Regions from separate parts of the Pseudarthrobacter oxydans genome, predicted to be linked through region 1. Evidence: predicted binding sites of a transcription regulator. Region 1 holds the regulator's gene; the other holds the start of a gene.
What was found. Region 1 encodes HrcA, which represses chaperone genes, less so after heat shock. Its sites were predicted from a motif close to TTNGCACTCGNNNNNNNCGAGTGCNAA; they were not measured.
Positions count from the first base shown of each region.

Region 2: the regulator HrcA is predicted to act here: its motif matches at 2,571-2,597, upstream of SMD14_RS13965 (FmdB family zinc ribbon protein).

Region 1 is NZ_CP139438.1:2,309,745-2,318,206, reverse strand. Features, by position in the region: gene lepA (translation elongation factor 4) at 1-884, shown strand, start outside; gene hemW (radical SAM family heme chaperone HemW) at 921-2,150, shown strand; gene SMD14_RS10485 (DUF4870 domain-containing protein) at 2,216-2,638, opposite strand; gene SMD14_RS10480 (DUF3097 domain-containing protein) at 2,787-3,635, opposite strand; gene hrcA (heat-inducible transcriptional repressor HrcA) at 3,812-4,825, shown strand; gene dnaJ (molecular chaperone DnaJ) at 4,904-6,031, shown strand; gene SMD14_RS10465 (16S rRNA (uracil(1498)-N(3))-methyltransferase) at 6,034-6,828, shown strand; gene SMD14_RS10460 (GerMN domain-containing protein) at 6,857-7,804, opposite strand; gene SMD14_RS10455 (PhoH family protein) at 8,162-8,462, shown strand, end outside.
Region 2 is NZ_CP139438.1:3,072,527-3,080,988, reverse strand. Features, by position in the region: gene SMD14_RS13975 (DUF4011 domain-containing protein) at 1-1,279, shown strand, start outside; gene SMD14_RS13970 (RcpC/CpaB family pilus assembly protein) at 1,365-2,132, opposite strand; gene SMD14_RS13965 (FmdB family zinc ribbon protein) at 2,237-2,509, opposite strand; gene SMD14_RS13960 (5-formyltetrahydrofolate cyclo-ligase) at 2,631-3,254, opposite strand; gene galU (UTP--glucose-1-phosphate uridylyltransferase GalU) at 3,334-4,239, shown strand; gene SMD14_RS13950 (GNAT family N-acetyltransferase) at 4,244-4,864, shown strand; gene SMD14_RS13945 (hypothetical protein) at 4,970-5,890, shown strand; tRNA gene SMD14_RS13940 (tRNA-Ala) at 6,020-6,092, shown strand; gene SMD14_RS13935 (PKD domain-containing protein) at 6,324-7,088, shown strand; gene SMD14_RS13930 (hypothetical protein) at 7,115-7,639, opposite strand; gene corA (magnesium/cobalt transporter CorA) at 7,643-8,462, opposite strand, start outside.

The sequences.
Region 1 (8,462 bases):
TGCGCGATGCACTGGAAAAGCTGATGCTCAACGATGCCGCCCTGGTCTACGAGCCGGAGACCTCCGCGGCACTGGGCTTCGGGTTCCGGGTGGGCTTCCTGGGACTGCTCCACCTTGAAATCACCCGCGAGCGGCTGGAACGCGAATACAACCTGGACCTGATTTCCACGGCCCCCAACGTGGAATACGAGGTGACGCTGGAGGACAAGAAAGTGGTCCACGTGACCAACCCCAGCGAATACCCCTCCGGCAAGATCTCCGAGGTCCGCGAGCCCATGGTGTCGGCCACCATCCTTGCGCCGAACGAATTCGTCGGCGCCATCATGGAGCTGTGCCAGAGCCGCCGCGGCGTCATGGGAGGAATGGATTACCTCTCGGAGGACCGGGTGGAAATCCGCTACCGCCTGCCGCTCGCCGAGATCGTGTTCGATTTCTTCGACATCCTCAAGTCCAAGACCCGCGGCTACGGCTCGCTCGACTGGAAGGCCGACGGCGACCAGGTGGCGGACCTCGTCAAGGTCGACATCATGCTCCAGGGCGAACAGGTGGATGCCTTCTCCGCCATCACGCACCGCGACAAGGCCTACGCCTACGGCGTCATGATGACCACCAAGCTGCGCGAACTCATTCCCCGCCAGCAGTTCGAGGTGCCCATCCAGGCGGCCATCGGCTCCAGGATCATCGCCCGGGAAAGCATCCGCGCCATCCGCAAGGACGTCCTGGCCAAGTGCTACGGCGGCGACATCTCCCGTAAGCGCAAACTGCTGGAGAAGCAGAAGGAAGGCAAGAAGCGCATGAAGATGGTGGGCCGCGTTGAGGTCCCCCAGGAAGCCTTCATTGCTGCGCTCACCACGGACGAGTCCAAGGACAAGGCCAAGAAGTAGTGGTTACAGCGGCCGGCGCCACCGGAGGCCCCTGCAATGCCTAGCACTCTTCCCCTCGGCGACCCGGCGCCGTCGGACGGTCTCCTGCCTCCCCAGGCGGCTGACGGTGCGGCGGGCCGGGCGTTCGGGCTTTACGTCCACATTCCGTTCTGTGCCGTCCGCTGCGGCTACTGCGACTTCAACACCTATACCGCCACAGAGCTCGGCGGCGGGGCCTCGCAGGACGCCTATGCCGTCACGGCCGCCTCCGAAGTGTCCCTGGCAGCCAGGGTCCTGGCGGAATCAGGGCTTCCTGCGCGCCCGCTCAGCACGGTGTTTTTCGGCGGCGGCACACCCACCCTGCTTCCCGCCGAGGACCTCGCCCTGATCCTGCGCCGCGCCATCGGACAGTGGGGAATCGAGGCCGGCGCCGAAGTCACCACGGAGGCGAACCCGGACTCCGTCACGCCTGAATCCCTTGCCATCCTGAAGGAAGCCGGCTTCACCCGCGTCTCCTTCGGGATGCAGTCTGCTGTGCCGCATGTCCTCAAAGTGCTTGACCGGACCCACACGCCCAGCCGAGTCCCGCAGGTTGTGCAATGGGCCCGGGACGCGGGACTGGCTGTGAGCCTGGACCTCATCTACGGCACGCCGGGGGAGTCCCTGGACGACTGGCGCTACTCCCTGGAGACGGCACTGTCCTACCAGCCGGACCACATCAGCGCCTATGCGCTGATCATCGAAGAGGGAACCAAGCTCGCTGCCCAGATCCGCCGGGGCGAGGTTCCAGGAATCGACGACGACGACCACGCCGACAAGTACGAACTCGCCGACGACCTCATCACCAAAGCCGGCCTGGGCTGGTACGAGGTCAGCAACTGGGCCCGCACGCCGGAGCAGGCCTGCCGCCACAACCTCGCCTACTGGCGGGGCGACGACTGGTGGGGGATCGGCCCCGGCGCCCATTCGCATGTGGGCGGCGTGCGGTGGTGGAACGTCAAACACCCCACGGCCTACGCCGGACGCCTCGCACAGGGAGTGTCACCGGCGGCCGGCAGGGAAACCCTGGACCAGGAGACCCGGAACGTCGAACGTGTGATGCTCGAGGCCCGTCTCCAGTCCGGTCTCGAAGTATCGTCGCTGGGCCAAGAAGGACGCCATGAGGTTGCGGGGCTGATCGCGGACGGCCTCGTGGATCCTGCTGCCGCGTTCAGGGGCAGGCTGGTCCTGACCCTCAAGGGCAGGCTGCTGGCAGACGCGGTGGTCCGCCGGGTCCTGCCGGACTGAACGGCACAAAGCAACGCGGGCCCGCGCCCGCCAGGGAACCCCGCCGGCGTGGACCCGTGCAGCCGCTACTTGATCCAGCGCAGGTTGTACTGGTAACGGTGCGGCTGGCCACGGTTGACATGGATGCCGGCCGCCACCGAGAAGCAGGTGAGCGCAATCCAGATGAGGGTGGCGATGACGGCAAAGATGTTGCCGATCACGGGGACGAAGACCACCAGGATGTTCGCCAGCAGGGCAGCAATGGTGGGCGGCAGGCTGAAATTCAGGGCTTCCTTGGATTCCTGTGCCGTGAAGGGCCCGCGGTCCCGGAAGATCAGGTAGATCAGCAGCGACGGAACGCAGCCCAGGATGCCCCCGAAGTGCGCCATGGTGGCCCATTGCCGGTCTTCGCTGGCTGTCAGGGGCAGCGCATTCGCGGGAACGCCGTGGTACTCCGAACGGCCCTGGCCGCCCGGGCTGTCCCTGTGATCACGTGCGTTTTCTGCCACAGTCTGTTCCTTCTGAAGTGCAATGGTGCCGGCTAAGAAAGCTTATTGGGTGCGGCGGCCTGCAATGTTGCAGGATCCGCAGTACCAAGAATACTTGGTACCGGCCCCATACCTGCCCGGGATGCGCGGGCCGGGGCAGAACCGTCCTTCAGGGCACGGTGAGGAAGTCGATGACTTCTTCGACCCTCCCCAGCAGCGAGGCTTCCAGGTCGGCGTACGTTCGGACGGCGCCGAGCAGTTTCTGCCAGCCAAGCCCGATGTCCTCCTTTGTGGCATGGGGCCAGCCGAACGCTGCGAGGATGCCGGTCTTCCAATCCTGCCCGCGCGGCACTACCGGCCACTGCTCAATGCCCAGGACCGCGGGCCGGATGGCCTGCCACACGTCCACGTAAGGGTGACCCACAATCAGGACGTTCCCTGCAGCTCCCGGCGAGGCCATGACGGCGTCCGCAATGCGGGATTCCTTGGAATCCGGCACCAGGTGGTCCACCAGGACGCCGAGGCGCCTGCCCGGTCCGGGCCTGAACGCTGCGACGGCCCCCGCCAGGTCATCAATGCCGTGCAGTGGTTCGACGACGATGCCCTCCACGCGCAGGTCGTCTCCCCAGACCTTTTCCACCAGTTCGGCGTCGTGCTTTCCCTCCACCCAGATCCGGCTGGCCTTGGCCACCTGTGCCCGCTGGCCGGCGACGCGGACGGACCCGGAGGCGGTCCGGCCGGCGACGGCGCCGGCGGCCTGCCGCGGGGCCGGGGGCAGGAGCTTGATGGCCCGGCCTTCGAGGAGGAATCCGAAACCAAGCCGGAAGGACCGGGATTTACCGCGCCGGTCCTCCAGGGCAACCACGTGCATGCCGCCGGACTTTTCCACCCGGGTCACGGCGCCCACCCAGCCGGACTGGACGTCCTCAAGGACCATTCCCCGTTCAACGGGAACCTCGGGCAGTTCAGTCTTTGCGGGAGCGGACAAGTCGCGTGGGCCCCAGTTCTGGTACTGCATGGTTTCACTCCGCCTAGCGTTCGGTCACAGGTCCGGATTTCGCCCGGAGCGGTACCAATGCTAGCAACGGCGGGAGTCATAATAGACTGTTAGCACTGAGGCATGTCGAGTGCTAACCCTTGAGGTGGCACAGCGCGGGCGGCGCGGCCGCCCCGAACCCTGGATGGAGGTGGAGTGTGAGCGAGCCACGCAAACTTGAAGTGCTGCGTGCAATCGTGGAGGACTACGTCCACTCCCGGGAACCCGTCGGGTCCAAGGCCCTGGTGGAGCGGCACCATCTCGGTGTGTCCAGCGCAACGATCAGGAACGATATGGCCGCCCTGGAGGAAGAGGGCCTGATCACCGCTCCGCACACCAGCGCCGGACGTATCCCCACTGACAAGGGTTACCGGCTGTTCGTGGACCAGATCTCGGCGGTCAAACCGCTGTCCCAGGCCGAGCGCAGGGCCATCCAGTCGCTGCTGGAAGGATCTGACGACCTCGACGACGTCCTTGACCGCACGGTCCGCCTGCTGTCGCAGCTGACCAACCAGGTTGCCGTGGTCCAGTATCCGCACCTGAGCCGGGCACTGGTCCGCCATATCGAGTTCGTCCTCCTCGCGCCGCGCAAGGTGCTGGTGGTGCTGATCGCCAACAGCGGCAAAGTGGAACAGCGCGTTATCGACGTCGGCCAGGACCTGGGGGACGACGCCCTCGCCACCCTGCGGGCACGGTTCCTTGGCTCCCTTGCCGGCACTCCGCTGAACCAGCTCGCCCAGTCCCTGCCGGCAGTGGTGGCCACAGCCGGCCCGGGGCAAAGGCAGGCCGCCCATGCCCTCGCCGTCGGCCTCGAAGGCCTGGCCCAGAGCAGCAGGGAAGACCGCATGGTCATGGCGGGCACCGCCAACCTTGCGCGTTCCAACGTGGACTTTCCGCTCAGCATCGGACCGGTCCTGGAAGCACTCGAGGAACAGGTGGTCATGCTCCGCCTGCTGAGCGAAATGGCGCAGGACCACCGCGGGGTGGCTGTCAGCATCGGCCGCGAGAATCCCTACGACGGCCTTGCCGAGGCGTCCGTCGTTGCCACGGGGTACGGTCCGGACCACATTGCGAAAATTGGTGTCCTGGGACCAACCCGGATGGACTATCCCACCACCATGGCCGCAGTCAGGGCCGTTGCCCGCTACCTTTCGCGGATCCTGGGACCCTGACGTTTTCCCGTTCCCGGGCATGCAGATCATTTCCCGCAGTCCAACTGCAGGCAGTACAACAAGGAAGAGATACGAACTTTGAGCAGCCACTACGACGTCCTTGGAGTCTCACCGGAGGCCACGGGAGAAGAGATCAAGAAGGCCTACCGCAAGCTGGCGCGCACGCTCCACCCGGACGTCAACCCGGGTGAGGACGCGTCGGACCGCTTCAAGGCCGTGACCCACGCCTACGAGGTTCTTTCGGACCCGCAGAAGCGCCGCGTCTACGACACCACCGGCAACGAGAACGGCACGGACAACGGCTTCGGCGGAGGCAGCTACGCCGGCCAGGGATTCGCGTTCCAGGACATCTTCGACACCTTCTTCGGGGCCGGCGGAACAACGGGCCCGGCTTCCCGCGTCAGGCGCGGCCAGGACGCACTCATCAGTGTCCGCATCGAACTCCGCGACGCTGTCTTCGGCGTCAACAAGAAGCTGGAAGTGGACACGGCCGTCACGTGCCCCACCTGCGAAGGTTCGTGCTGCCGGCCGGGAACCCATCCGGAACGCTGCGACATCTGCGGCGGCAGCGGCCAGGTCCAGCGTGCCGTGCGCTCCATCCTGGGACAGGTCATGACCGCCGCCCCGTGCGGTACCTGCGAGGGCTTCGGCACCGTCATCAAGGACCCCTGCAATGAGTGCAGCGGCCAGGGACGCATCCGCAGCCGCCGTTCGCTGACCATCAAGGTTCCCGCCGGCGTAGCCACCGGAACCCGCATCCAGCTTTCCGGCCAGGGCGAAGCAGGTCCCGCCGGCGGTCCCGCCGGCGACCTCTACGTCGAGATCCGCGTGAACAACGACGCCACCTATGTCCGGGACAACGACGACCTCCACGCAACCCTGCACCTTCCCATGACCGCTGCAGCCCTGGGCACCGAGGTGAGCCTGGAAACGTTCGACGGACCGCAGGAGATCGACGTCAAGCCGGGCACCCAGTCCGGCGAGATCATCACCCTTCGCGGACTTGGCGTGACCCACCTTCGCGGGTACGGGCGCGGCGACCTGAAAGTGCACCTCCAGGTCGAGACTCCCGCCAAGCTGGACGCCGCGCAGGAGGACCTCCTGCGTCAGCTTGCCAAGATGCGCGGTGAACAGATCACCGAGGGCAAGCTTGCGGCCAGCGGGGGCATGTTCGCCAAGCTCCGGGACCGGCTCGGTAACCTGTAGCGGTGAGCAACCCGGTCTTTTTCACTCCTCCCGGTTCCCTTGACCAGCTGGTGGCGGGGGAAGTCTTTGTCCTGGAGGGGCCCGAGGCGCGGCACGCCGTCACGGTGAAGCGGCTTGCCCCGGGCGAGCCCGTTGACATCGTGGACGGCGCCGGGACGCGCATGAGCGGAAAGGTGCTTGCGGCGTCCCCCTCCGGGCTGGATGTTGAATGCTCCTCCCTGGCCGTTGAGCCGCAGCCGGGGACAAGGCTGGTGCTGGTACAGGCGCTGGCAAAGGGCGACCGCGACGAACTTGCCATTGAGACGGCAACCGAACTCGGGATCGACGCCGTCATACCCTGGCAGTCCGAACGGTCCATCGTCCGCTGGAAAGGCGACCGGGCCGCGAAGGCCCACGCCAAATGGCAGTCCGTGGTCACGGCAGCCGCCAAGCAGGCGCGCCGCGCCTGGGTTCCCGAGGTGCGGCCCGTCGTCGACACCGCCGCGCTGGCCGGCCTCGTGGAGGCCGCAGGGCTTGCCGTCATCCTGCACGAGGACGCGGTTAGGCCCTTGCGGACAGTGCTGGAAGCATGGCAGCGCGGCGGAACCCCAACGGAACCCCGCGAAATCTTCCTGATCGTTGGGCCGGAAGGCGGCATCAGTCCCCGGGAAGTAACCCGGCTCTGCGGCAAGGGTGCTGTCACGGCCCTGCTGGGGCACCATGTGCTGCGCTCATCCACCGCCGGCCCCGCCGCCGTCGTGCTTGCCAGCGACGTCCTGGGCCGCTGGGCGGCGCATGCTGCCGAGCCTGCCGGTTGAGCAGGCCGCCGAAGCTGCAGCGTGCGGGCTAGCGGACTTTGAAAGCCCGCGAGTCCTCGTTCTGGTCCGGCTGCCCGTCGGCGCCGGCCTGGGCCACGCGCAACTCGTAGTCGCCGGAAGGCAGCGTGAGGGCAAGCGTGAAGATCCCTCCCTGTCCGGGCTGGGCGGAGGCCGTTGTTTCTCCGGTGAGGAACGGTACCTTGTTGCCGTCCTGCTCCGCCCGCTGGATCTGCCAGCGCAGCTTGCTGCCGGCCAGGGTGCTGCGGCCGGTGATCTTCACGCTTCCGTCGGCAATTTCCACATTTTCCTGCGGATCGATGATCCAGACGGGCGCCACCATGCCCGCGCCCCTCGTCATGAGGTCACCCAGCTGGATATGGTCGAAAGCAACGTAGTCCGTGTGCCCGTCCACAAGGATCCGCACCCGGATCTGCTGCCCGGAGTCAATGAGCCCGGAGCTGGCCGCAGCGGCCGTGGCCGTATAAACAAGCTGCTGGACGGCACGGGCCGCCATGTCAGCGTCGAGGTTGCTGTTGAACGCGTCCTCGGACACGTCCACCGTAATAACGTCCTTGCCGGAAATCGAGGTGGCGAGCTTGCTGGGATTCTGCCACGGGGTGAAGAAGTCCGGATCAAGCGGCTTATCCTTCATCATCGCCCGCAGGGCACGCGTCACGGGGTTTTCCTGCTCCGGCACGTCCCGGAACTCCCGGTAGAGGAACACGCTGCTGCCGGTGCGGCCAATCCAGTACACCGGCGCCTTGTTGGAGGACTGCGTGGTTTCAAGGGGGGCGCTGGTGGATGGTGCGGTGCCGGTGGCGGCAGGCCCGGAGTTCAGGAGGCCGGTAGGTGCAGGATTGGGCTCGGCCAGGCACCCCGCCAGGAGCGGGCCCACTGCCAGAACCACTGCGAGGACCGCAGGGCGCGCACGGCCCCAGCGTCGTCCTGCCCTCAGGGGCGCAGCTGATGCCGGCACGTTTGGTTGCCTGTCCTTTCGCAACTGGGCCGCTTCCGGGCGGCGGTAGTCCAGCAATGAAGCTGGATTTCCAGCATGGCACAGGGCGCTGGACCGTACGGCCCTGCCATGGTCCCCGGGGCCAACTGCAACGGGAACGATATGAGGCCGATATGAAGTTGATACCTAATGACGCAGCCTCCGCGCCTGAAGGCCGCCTTGCCCTGGTCCGTGGCTGGTTGCCTCATCCGGTGTTGACGCCGTACTGGCGTAAGATGGAGGGACCGCTTGGGCAAGGCGCGCCGGATGCGGTGGCCGGCCCTGCGGTGGACATTATTTTCGTACTTTGAGGGGATCACGGGCCTGCGGGCCGTCACCATGACTGAATCAGCGAATGGAAAGCGCCGGCTCAACACAGGCGAAGGCGCTGCGGGGGAGTTTCCCCATTCCCTGCCCGGCAGCCGTACCGAGGTTGTACTTTTCGACAACTCCGACCAGATGGTCCAGTCCTTGGGCAGCCACGATGAGGCTTTGCGCTTCATTGAGGAACAGTTCCCGCACGTCAATTTCCACGTCCGCGGAAATGAACTTTCCATCACTGGTCCTGCCAGCGACGTGCCCCGCATCATGCGGCTCCTCCACGAGGTCCGCGGCCTGGTGGCCCGCGGCACGGTTATCA
Region 2 (8,462 bases), 760 kb from region 1:
GCCCAGTGCAGACCATGAGGGCGTGGAATCCGTGGTGGCGGAAGTCAACCGCGTGGTCCAGCTGGTCTTCGAGCACGCCCGGCTGCGCCCGCGTACGTCGCTGGCCGTGGTCACGGCAAGCCTCCGCCATGCGGCCAGGATCGGGGAATCCATCCGGCTCCAGCTGCCCAACTACCCGGCCCTGGCGGGCTTCTTCGGAGCCGGCCCCGAGTCGTTCCGCGTTGTCGATCTTGAACGGGCCCAAGGGCTGGTACGCGACCATGTCATCTTCTCGCCCGGCTTTGGCCGCACACCGCACGGGCGGGCCCTGCACAACTTCGGGCCCCTCTCCGCCGAGGGCGGCCGGGAGAAGTTCGCACTGGCCATGACCCGCGCCCGCAGGTCGATGCACGTTCTCACCTGCTTCCGGCCCGAGGACCTGGACCACACCAGGCTGACGCACGGCGCCGTGGACCTCTACTCGCTCCTTGACCGTGAAATTGCGGGAAACACGGACCTCGGAACTCCGGCCTCGCGGGCCGCGGCCAGCGAGCAGGCCCTTGGGGCCGATCCTCTGGTGGCTGACCTTGGAGACCGCCTGCGCGCCCGGGGCGCCCGGGTGTGGCACCAGTATGACGGCGCCATCGACGTGGTGGCTGCCGCAGATCCGCTGAGCACCATGGGTCAGGAGGATGCCGACCTCCCCTGGCCTGTGGCGATTGAATCGGATGGCACCGAACAGTACCGCGCCCTGAGCGTCCGGGAGCGGAGCCGGCTGCGCCCCCAGCTGCTGGAGCGCCTCGGCTGGCGCTACATGCCGCTGTGGACCATCGAGGTGTTCACGGATCCGTCCGCCTGCGCCGACCGCATCGCAGGATACCTCGGCCTCGAAAAGAACGCGCTCTCCGGGCGGACGTCCACATCCATCGCCTTCCTGGACGATGACGTGGACCAGGCGCTCAACGGAATCGATGCCGTGTCCCGGCGCGCGGCATCGGACCATGAACCAGCACAGGCCGAACGCCTGGACAGCAAGGAGGCGGGTGCCATGGCCCCGGACCACGAGAAGAACGACTCTTCGGACACCGAGCCGTCCGTCGCCGCAGAAGCTGCAGCCGGGCAGGACCAGGAGGGCGGCCCCGTTCCCGGCAGCGCATCCACCCCGGGCACGGCCGCCCTGCCTGGCACGTCCGCCTTGCCGAACAAGGCGGCCGAAGACGAAGCCCGGGGCTGGGGCGACCGCGAAGACGACGACCACGATGCGTGGCTGAAGGAACAGAAACCCCCGCACTGGGGCTGAGGCAGGATCGCAGCCGGGGCAGGAGCCTGCGTCCGTGGAGTCCGGCGCTGTGGCTCCGCGCCGGCCCGGACCATCGCTCGCAGGGCTACGGCCCCACCAGGACGAAAAACAGCTTTCCCTGGGTGGAGGCGCCGGCGAGCCGAACCGCCTGTTCCGGGTTGGCGGCCACCACTATGAGTCCGTCCGTCTCCGCCGTGCCCAGCCACTGGCCGCCTTGCCCGCCCTGACCGGAAGTCCACAACACCGGAACCCCTGAAGCCAGGACCTCCGGTGGCTCTTGCTGGTCGTAGCCGCCGGCTGCCGTTAGCACCACGTTCACGAGCTGGCCTGGGGAGACGAGCTGGATGGACGATGGATCCGCCATGCGAAGGGGAACAGCCGCTGACCCTGGGGGAGTGCCGGCGAGCAGCCCCGGACCAAGCAGTTGGGCATCCGTGAGCAGCTGTCCCTTGCGCAGCGGCGCCGCGAGTTGTTTCCCGGCCGCCTCGCCCGGTCCGTTGAGGAATCCGTCGGCCAGCATGCCCGGCGGTACCTGGACAGAGGCGAGGTCCGCAGCCGCCATGGCTGTGCCGGCGGGAAGGTCGCGGGCTGCGGCGAGCGCAGGCACCGTGTAGACCGGTGCAGGCGTAAGTTGCTGGACGGTGATGGCGGCTGCGGCGCAAAGGAGAAGCGCGGCGGCCAGCCGCCTGTTGCGGCCCAGCCAGGAGGCAAAGCGGGCCGGCGGGCGGCGGCGTGCGTTGTGGCCGGCGGCGCGGCTCCCGCCGTGGGCGCCACTGCGCCGTAAAGCCCCGGGGAGCCCAGGTCCGTGCGACGCGCTTGATACAACCCGGTGTTGCTGTCCGTGTGCAGGCATGTGCCCACGCTAAAGCCGCGCATGGCGGCCGCGGCAGGGGCGCCGGCAGCTATGTGGACAACGCAGTCAGCTGCCAGGCAGCAGCCTGGACCGCGGAACGCGGATCAGCTGGCGGCAGCAGCCGGAGCCGGAGCAGCTGGTGCAGCCGCAGGCGTTGCCGCCGAGGCAGCGGGAGCGGCAGAAGCCGTGCTGCCCTTGGCATCCCGGGAGTCTGTGCGGTAGAAGCCGGAACCCTTGAAGACAACGCCCACGCTGTTGAACTTCTTGCGCAGGGTACCCTGGCACTCAGGGCACGACGACAGAGAGCTGTCCGAGAACGACTGGACGATGTCAAAGGCATGGCCGCAATCCTTGCAGGCGTACGCATACGTTGGCACTGGTGCTCCTCCTCTTGGGCAAACGAGAGGTCCCGGACTGCCTCTGGATTATGGATGTCCATTAGCAGTCGCAGGGCCTGAGTGCTAATTCTACCATCCTCGTACGCGGGGACTTCCCCGGTCAGGCGGCGTCCGCCAGGCTCCGGAACCCGGAGGGAAGCACGACGCCAGGCACCGGCCGGTCGAATGCCTCCACCGGAATCCTGCCGGCAGGCAGCAGTTCCCCGTCGTAGATCACCGCGGCCAGCGGAATGTGCTTCCCGGCTGATTCGAGGTGGCCCAGGAACTTGTCGTAGTAGCCTCCGCCCTGGCCTACCCTGCTGCCCGCGAGGTCAATCGCGGTGGCAGGGATAAAGAGGGCGGCAGCTTCCCCGGCCACCTCAATTTCGTGCCGTGTCCCCACGGGCTCCAGGATGGGGGCATACCTGCTCTTGACCAGATCGACGCCCGGCGCCCAGAAGACCCACTTCAGCTCCCGCCCCGGCTCGCAGACGGGAAGCAGGACTTTGTGGCCGGCGTCGTGGAGGGCCGCGATCAGCGGCAGCGTGGGCGGTTCCGCCCCGACTCCGAGGTAGGCGCAGACCGTCGCTGCCTTCCCCCGGGTTACCGAATCTGCCCACGCTGCCCCGTGCTTCGCCAAGGCTTCCCCGGCATCCTGCCGCTCCTGGAGCGTAAGTAAAGCACGACGGCGGCGATGGGCAGCACGTATCTCGTCCTTGGCCGCCTTTGAATCCTCAAGCGTCATGTGTTTCCTCCGTAGCTGCCGCATGGCGTCGGCCATCCCCTGATTACTGAATGCTTGACGCTGACGTTAGATTAGTCCGGTGACTACCAGTAATCCGAGAGTACGCAAAGCTGTCATTCCTGCCGCCGGACTTGGCACCAGGTTCCTGCCGGCAACCAAGGCGATGCCCAAGGAAATGCTTCCCGTTGTGGACAAGCCTGCCATCCAGTACGTGGTTGAGGAAGCCGTGAACGTCGGCCTCAACGATGTCCTGATGATCACCGGGCGGAACAAGCGGGCGCTGGAAGACCACTTCGATCGTGTGCCGTCCCTGGAGTCCGCCCTTGAAGGCAAGGGGGATACCGAGAAGCTGGCGTCCATCCAGGCTGCGAGCAACCTGGGTGACATCCACTACGTCCGGCAGGGGGACCCGCACGGACTGGGCCATGCCGTACTCCGCGCGAAGCAGCACGTTGGCGACGAAGCCTTCGCCGTGCTGCTGGGCGATGACCTGATCGATGCCCGGGACGAACTGCTCAGCACCATGATTGATGTCCAGGCCAAAACCGGTGGTTCCGTCGTCGCGCTGATCGAAGTGGAAGCCTCGCAGATCAGCGCCTACGGCTGCGCTGACATCGAACCGATCGACGGCGAATCATACGTGCGGGTCAACCGGCTCGTGGAGAAGCCGAGCCCGGAGGAAGCGCCCTCCAACCTGGCGCTGATTGGCCGTTACGTACTCCATCCGGCCGTCTTCGACGTCCTTGAGCGCACCGGGCCGGGACGGGGCGGCGAAATCCAGCTGACAGACGCCCTCCAGGAACTGGCCACCGGTGACGGCGAAGGGCACGGTGTCTACGGCGTCGTGTTCCGGGGGCGGCGTTACGACACCGGGGACAAGCTCAGCTACCTCAAGGCCTGCGTCCAGCTGGCCATTGACAGCGAGGACCTCGGCCCCGGCCTGCGGGAATGGCTGCCCGGCTTCACCGCCGGCCTGTCCAAGTAGCGCCATGCGCCCTGGTCCCATCTGGCCCGTGACCCTGGAATGCGGGGATCTGGTCCTGCGGCCCATCCGGTACCGGGACAAGAAGGAATGGACGGAAGTCAGGTCCCGCAACAGCCAGTGGCTGGCGCCGTGGGAAGCATCCAACCCGGATCCATCCGGCGGCCTGCCGGACTACCGGCAGATGGTCCGGTCATTGAAGGCGCAGGCGGCCCAGGCAACGGCTTTGCCCTTCCTCATCACCGAGAGGCGGCCCGGCAGCGTCAAGCCGCCCATTGTTGGCCAGCTGACCGTATCGTCGATCGTTTGGGGCTCGGCCATGATGGCAACCCTCGGCTACTGGGTGGACCAGGCCTGTGCGGGCCGCGGCATCGCGCCCACCGCCGTCGCCATGGTGACGGACCATTGCTTCAAGACCTTGGGCCTGCACCGGATGGAAATCAACATCAGGCCAGAGAACGGACCCAGCCTCCGGGTGGTGGAGAAACTCGGGTTCCGGGACGAAGGCTACCGGCCGCGCTACCTCCACATCAACGGTGAATGGGCCGACCACCGCTCGTTTGCCTTGACGTCTGAAGAGGTCCCGGAGGGACTACTTAGGCCGTGGCTTGCCTCACACCGGTCATAAATCCAGTGAATTGCCGTCTGCGCCACGACACACCGCAGCTAATGCTGCCGCAGCGGGCCGGATGCTCATACGGTTTTGAGTGTGGACTTCCCCCTTAGCAGCTCAGTGATCCTTGTGGTTGCCGTTGTGCTCTGGATTGTGTGGGTTGCGCCCTACGTCCTCCGGAACCGCAGGCACCAGTTCCAGCCCGCCGGCGATTTCCTGGCAGACGCCGCAGCCGATGAAACACCGGAATCGCCAGCCGTTTTGGTTATGAACGTTGCCGCCCAGCAGGAGAAAGCCATGGACACCAGGAAGAGCGCCGGACCCGGGACCGCTGCTGCCGGCACGCCGGCCGGGGCCAAGTTCCGCATACGCTATGGCCGGACGGCACTCGCCCTCATCGGGCTGCTGTCGTTGGCCACCGCATTCGTTTCCGGAGTGCTCCTCCTCTTCGGGCTGGGCGCTCCGGTCCTTCCGTTGGCGTGCCTCGGACTTACCGCCGGATCCGTGGTCCTCCTGCGTTGGCTGGCTGTCCGGGACAGGAGAGCCAAGGTCAACGCAGCCTTCCGGTCCGCGATGACCGCACCGCCCCGGCAGTCCAAGGCTGCCGGGAATGTCCCGCCGAGGCCTGAAGCAGCGCCGGCCAGGCCGGACAACCCGCTTTTCGACGCCGAGGCGCACCAGCCAAAGGTAAAGCCGCTGACCGCAGTGGAACTGCGCGAGGCTGCACTTGCGGTCGCGGTCGCCGCGGGGGATCCGAGCGCCGCAGCAGCCGGTGCCGCGGGCGCTGCACCGGCGTCCGCCACGTGGGAGCCCGTAGAGGTCCCCAAGCCCGTTTATGTTGAGGCAGCCAAGGCCGAGCGCCCTGACCCCGAGCCCCTGGAGCTCCCCGAATCGCCCAAGGCTGTTGGCAAGCCGTCCCTGAAGCAAGGTGCTGCCGCCGAGCCGCCGGCGGGTACTGCTGCCGCGGACGGGCCCCAGCTTTCCAAGGCGCAGAGCGCCCTCAGCAATCTCGACGACGTCCTGCAGCGCCGCCGCGCCTGACCCGGGCAGTACGGACAGGCCACCCGCGCGGTTCCCGTAAACCGGGGTCGGCATGGCGGTTTGGCATTCTCCCCGGAAAATTTGTAGCCTAGGGTCACCGGTGCCGCACCTGCAGGGGCGGATGGTTCCGGGGCTATAGCTCAGTTGGTAGAGCGCTTCGTTCGCATCGAAGAGGTCAGGGGTTCGAATCCCCTTAGCTCCACCGTTTGAAGGAGTTTCCTGGCCATCGTGCTGTTTCGATAGGCACTTTCTTGCTCAACCTGGACCTGGGACACGACGCCGAACGCCTGGTCAAGGCTGGAGCACGCCACGCCTTGGGCGCCTGGCTGTAGGCACAGACTTTATTGCGGCAATCTTGTTGCCGCCCCCGTAGCGCAACCGGCCATTATCTGGGCATGCTTCTTCCTGAAGGAAAAGATCAATGGGGAGATCGATGAACAGGAACGCAGCAGTTCTGGCGGCCAGTGGGCTTGCGCTCATGCTCAGCGCCTGTGCCGAAGGCCCCGGTGCCCTGTACGGGCCGGAGGTAACCCCGGCAGCCCCTCCTCCGGCCCCTGCAGCCACCGCCTCCCCCCAGGCCAGCCCGCCGACCGGCCAGGGCGGGGACTCTCCGCTGCAGGTCACCGTCATCCCGCTGGGCAAGAACAACGGCGTCGAGGCCAGGTTTCCTATCAACGGCTACTACGCCGCACCAGGCATGGAGATCACCTTCGACGCCTCCGGGTCCGTCGGTGCGATCAGCAAGTACGAGTGGGACTTCGACGGCGACGGCACTTACGATGCGACGACCACCGGGCCGGCCTACAAGCACACCTATGAGGATGAATTCGAGGGAGAACTGGCGCTGCGGGTCTCGAACCCGATCGGCAGCACCCACGTCCTCCGGGTCCCCGTTCACGTCAGCACGAAGCCGTTCCATCAGCAACTGGCCCCGCCGGGAAATGTCCAGGCCGAGGCCCTGACCACGGTGAATGGAATCAGCACAATCAAGGTCACCTGGGAGTCCGATGACCCGGCCGCAGACTCTTGGGCTGTCGCGATCAACGGCATGCCGGTCGGCCGGATCGAAAAGACGGCACGCTCCGTCACGGTTACAGACATCCAAAGGGACGAGGACGTGAGCGTCGAAATCTTCGGCCTGACCGCGGGCATGGAGGTCGGGCGGCGCGCTGGCACCACGCTGCCGGCGGCAAAGTAGCAGGCTCCGGCAGGGAGTTCCCCTGCCTAACTCCCTGAAACGCCCTCAACGGCGATGGCCTCGTCCGATTCAACCCTCCCAAGGCCCGCCAGGAGCCGGTCGATGCCGGCAAGGGAGGCACGCAGCCGGGCGTCCGCGGCGCCAGAGGCGGCGGCCGCCCAGTCCATGGGCCCGGTGCCGACAACAAAAAGCGTCGCATTCCTGGCCGCGAGGACGGCAAGAACGGCGGCGAACTGCTCCCAGGCCTCAGCCCGGGACCCTGCGTCCGCAGGTTCCGGTGCTGGCACGCCGTCAATAACGCACAGCTCCGGACCGGCCGCCAGGACGGAGTAGTCCTCCGCCGACGTGCCCGGCGCGCAGAGTTCGTCAAAGCTGATCCACAGCAGGTCAGGCTCCAGGGCCTTGGCATCGAACGTACGGGAACCGGATGGGAGAGCCCGGTGCCGGTCGGGCTGCGGACGGAACAGGCCGTAGGCAGCCAACTGGCGGCTGCTGCCGGGAACAATAATGCGGCCTTCCCGGAGGGCTGGAGGCTGTGACCGCGATTCCATGCCTTACAGCCAGCCCTTCTTCTTGAAGATGCCGTACATAAGGGCCGCCGTCCCGATCATCAGTCCGATCGCCATCGGGTATCCCAGCTCCCAGTGGAGCTCGGGCATGTGGTCGAAATTCATGCCATAGATCCCGGCCACGAAGGACGGTGCGAAGAGGATCGCAGCCCAGGAGGATATCTTCTTCACCTGTTCGTTCTGCTCGGCGCTGGCCTCGTTCTGCCGGTTGGCGGTGAGGGTGCCGTCCAGGGTCAGGGCGTTCTGCAGCAGGTCGCGGAAGGAATCGGCCCGGGAGATGACCCGTTCCACGTGGTCCTCCACGTCACGCAGGCTGTGCCGGAGATCGGTCTCCACGTCGTACTTTTCAAAGCCCTGCTTGAGCTGGCGCATGATGTCCGGCAGGGGATGGATGGCCCGCTGGAACTGGATGACTTCACGGGCAAGCTCGTAAATGCGCCGGGATACGGCGGTGTCACCGCTGAAAAGTTGGTCTTCAATTTCGTCGATGTCGTTTTCAAGTCCGGCAACCACGGGCCCGTAGTCATCCACAACCCGGTCGAGCAGGGCGTAAAGCACGGCCTCGGGGCCGTGCCGGAGCAGGTCGGGCCGGCCTTCGAGGCGCTGCCTCACCTGTGCCACGCCGGCCGTCTCGGCGTGACGGACCGTGACCACGAAGTTCTTCCCCGTGAAGATGTGCAGCTCGCCGAATTCAACCGTTTCAGTCGCGTCCAGGTACCGTGCAGGCCGGAGGACAGTGAACAGGTTGTCTTCGTAGCGCTCGATTTTCGGGCGCTGGTGGGCCGAGATGGCGTCCTCCACCGCA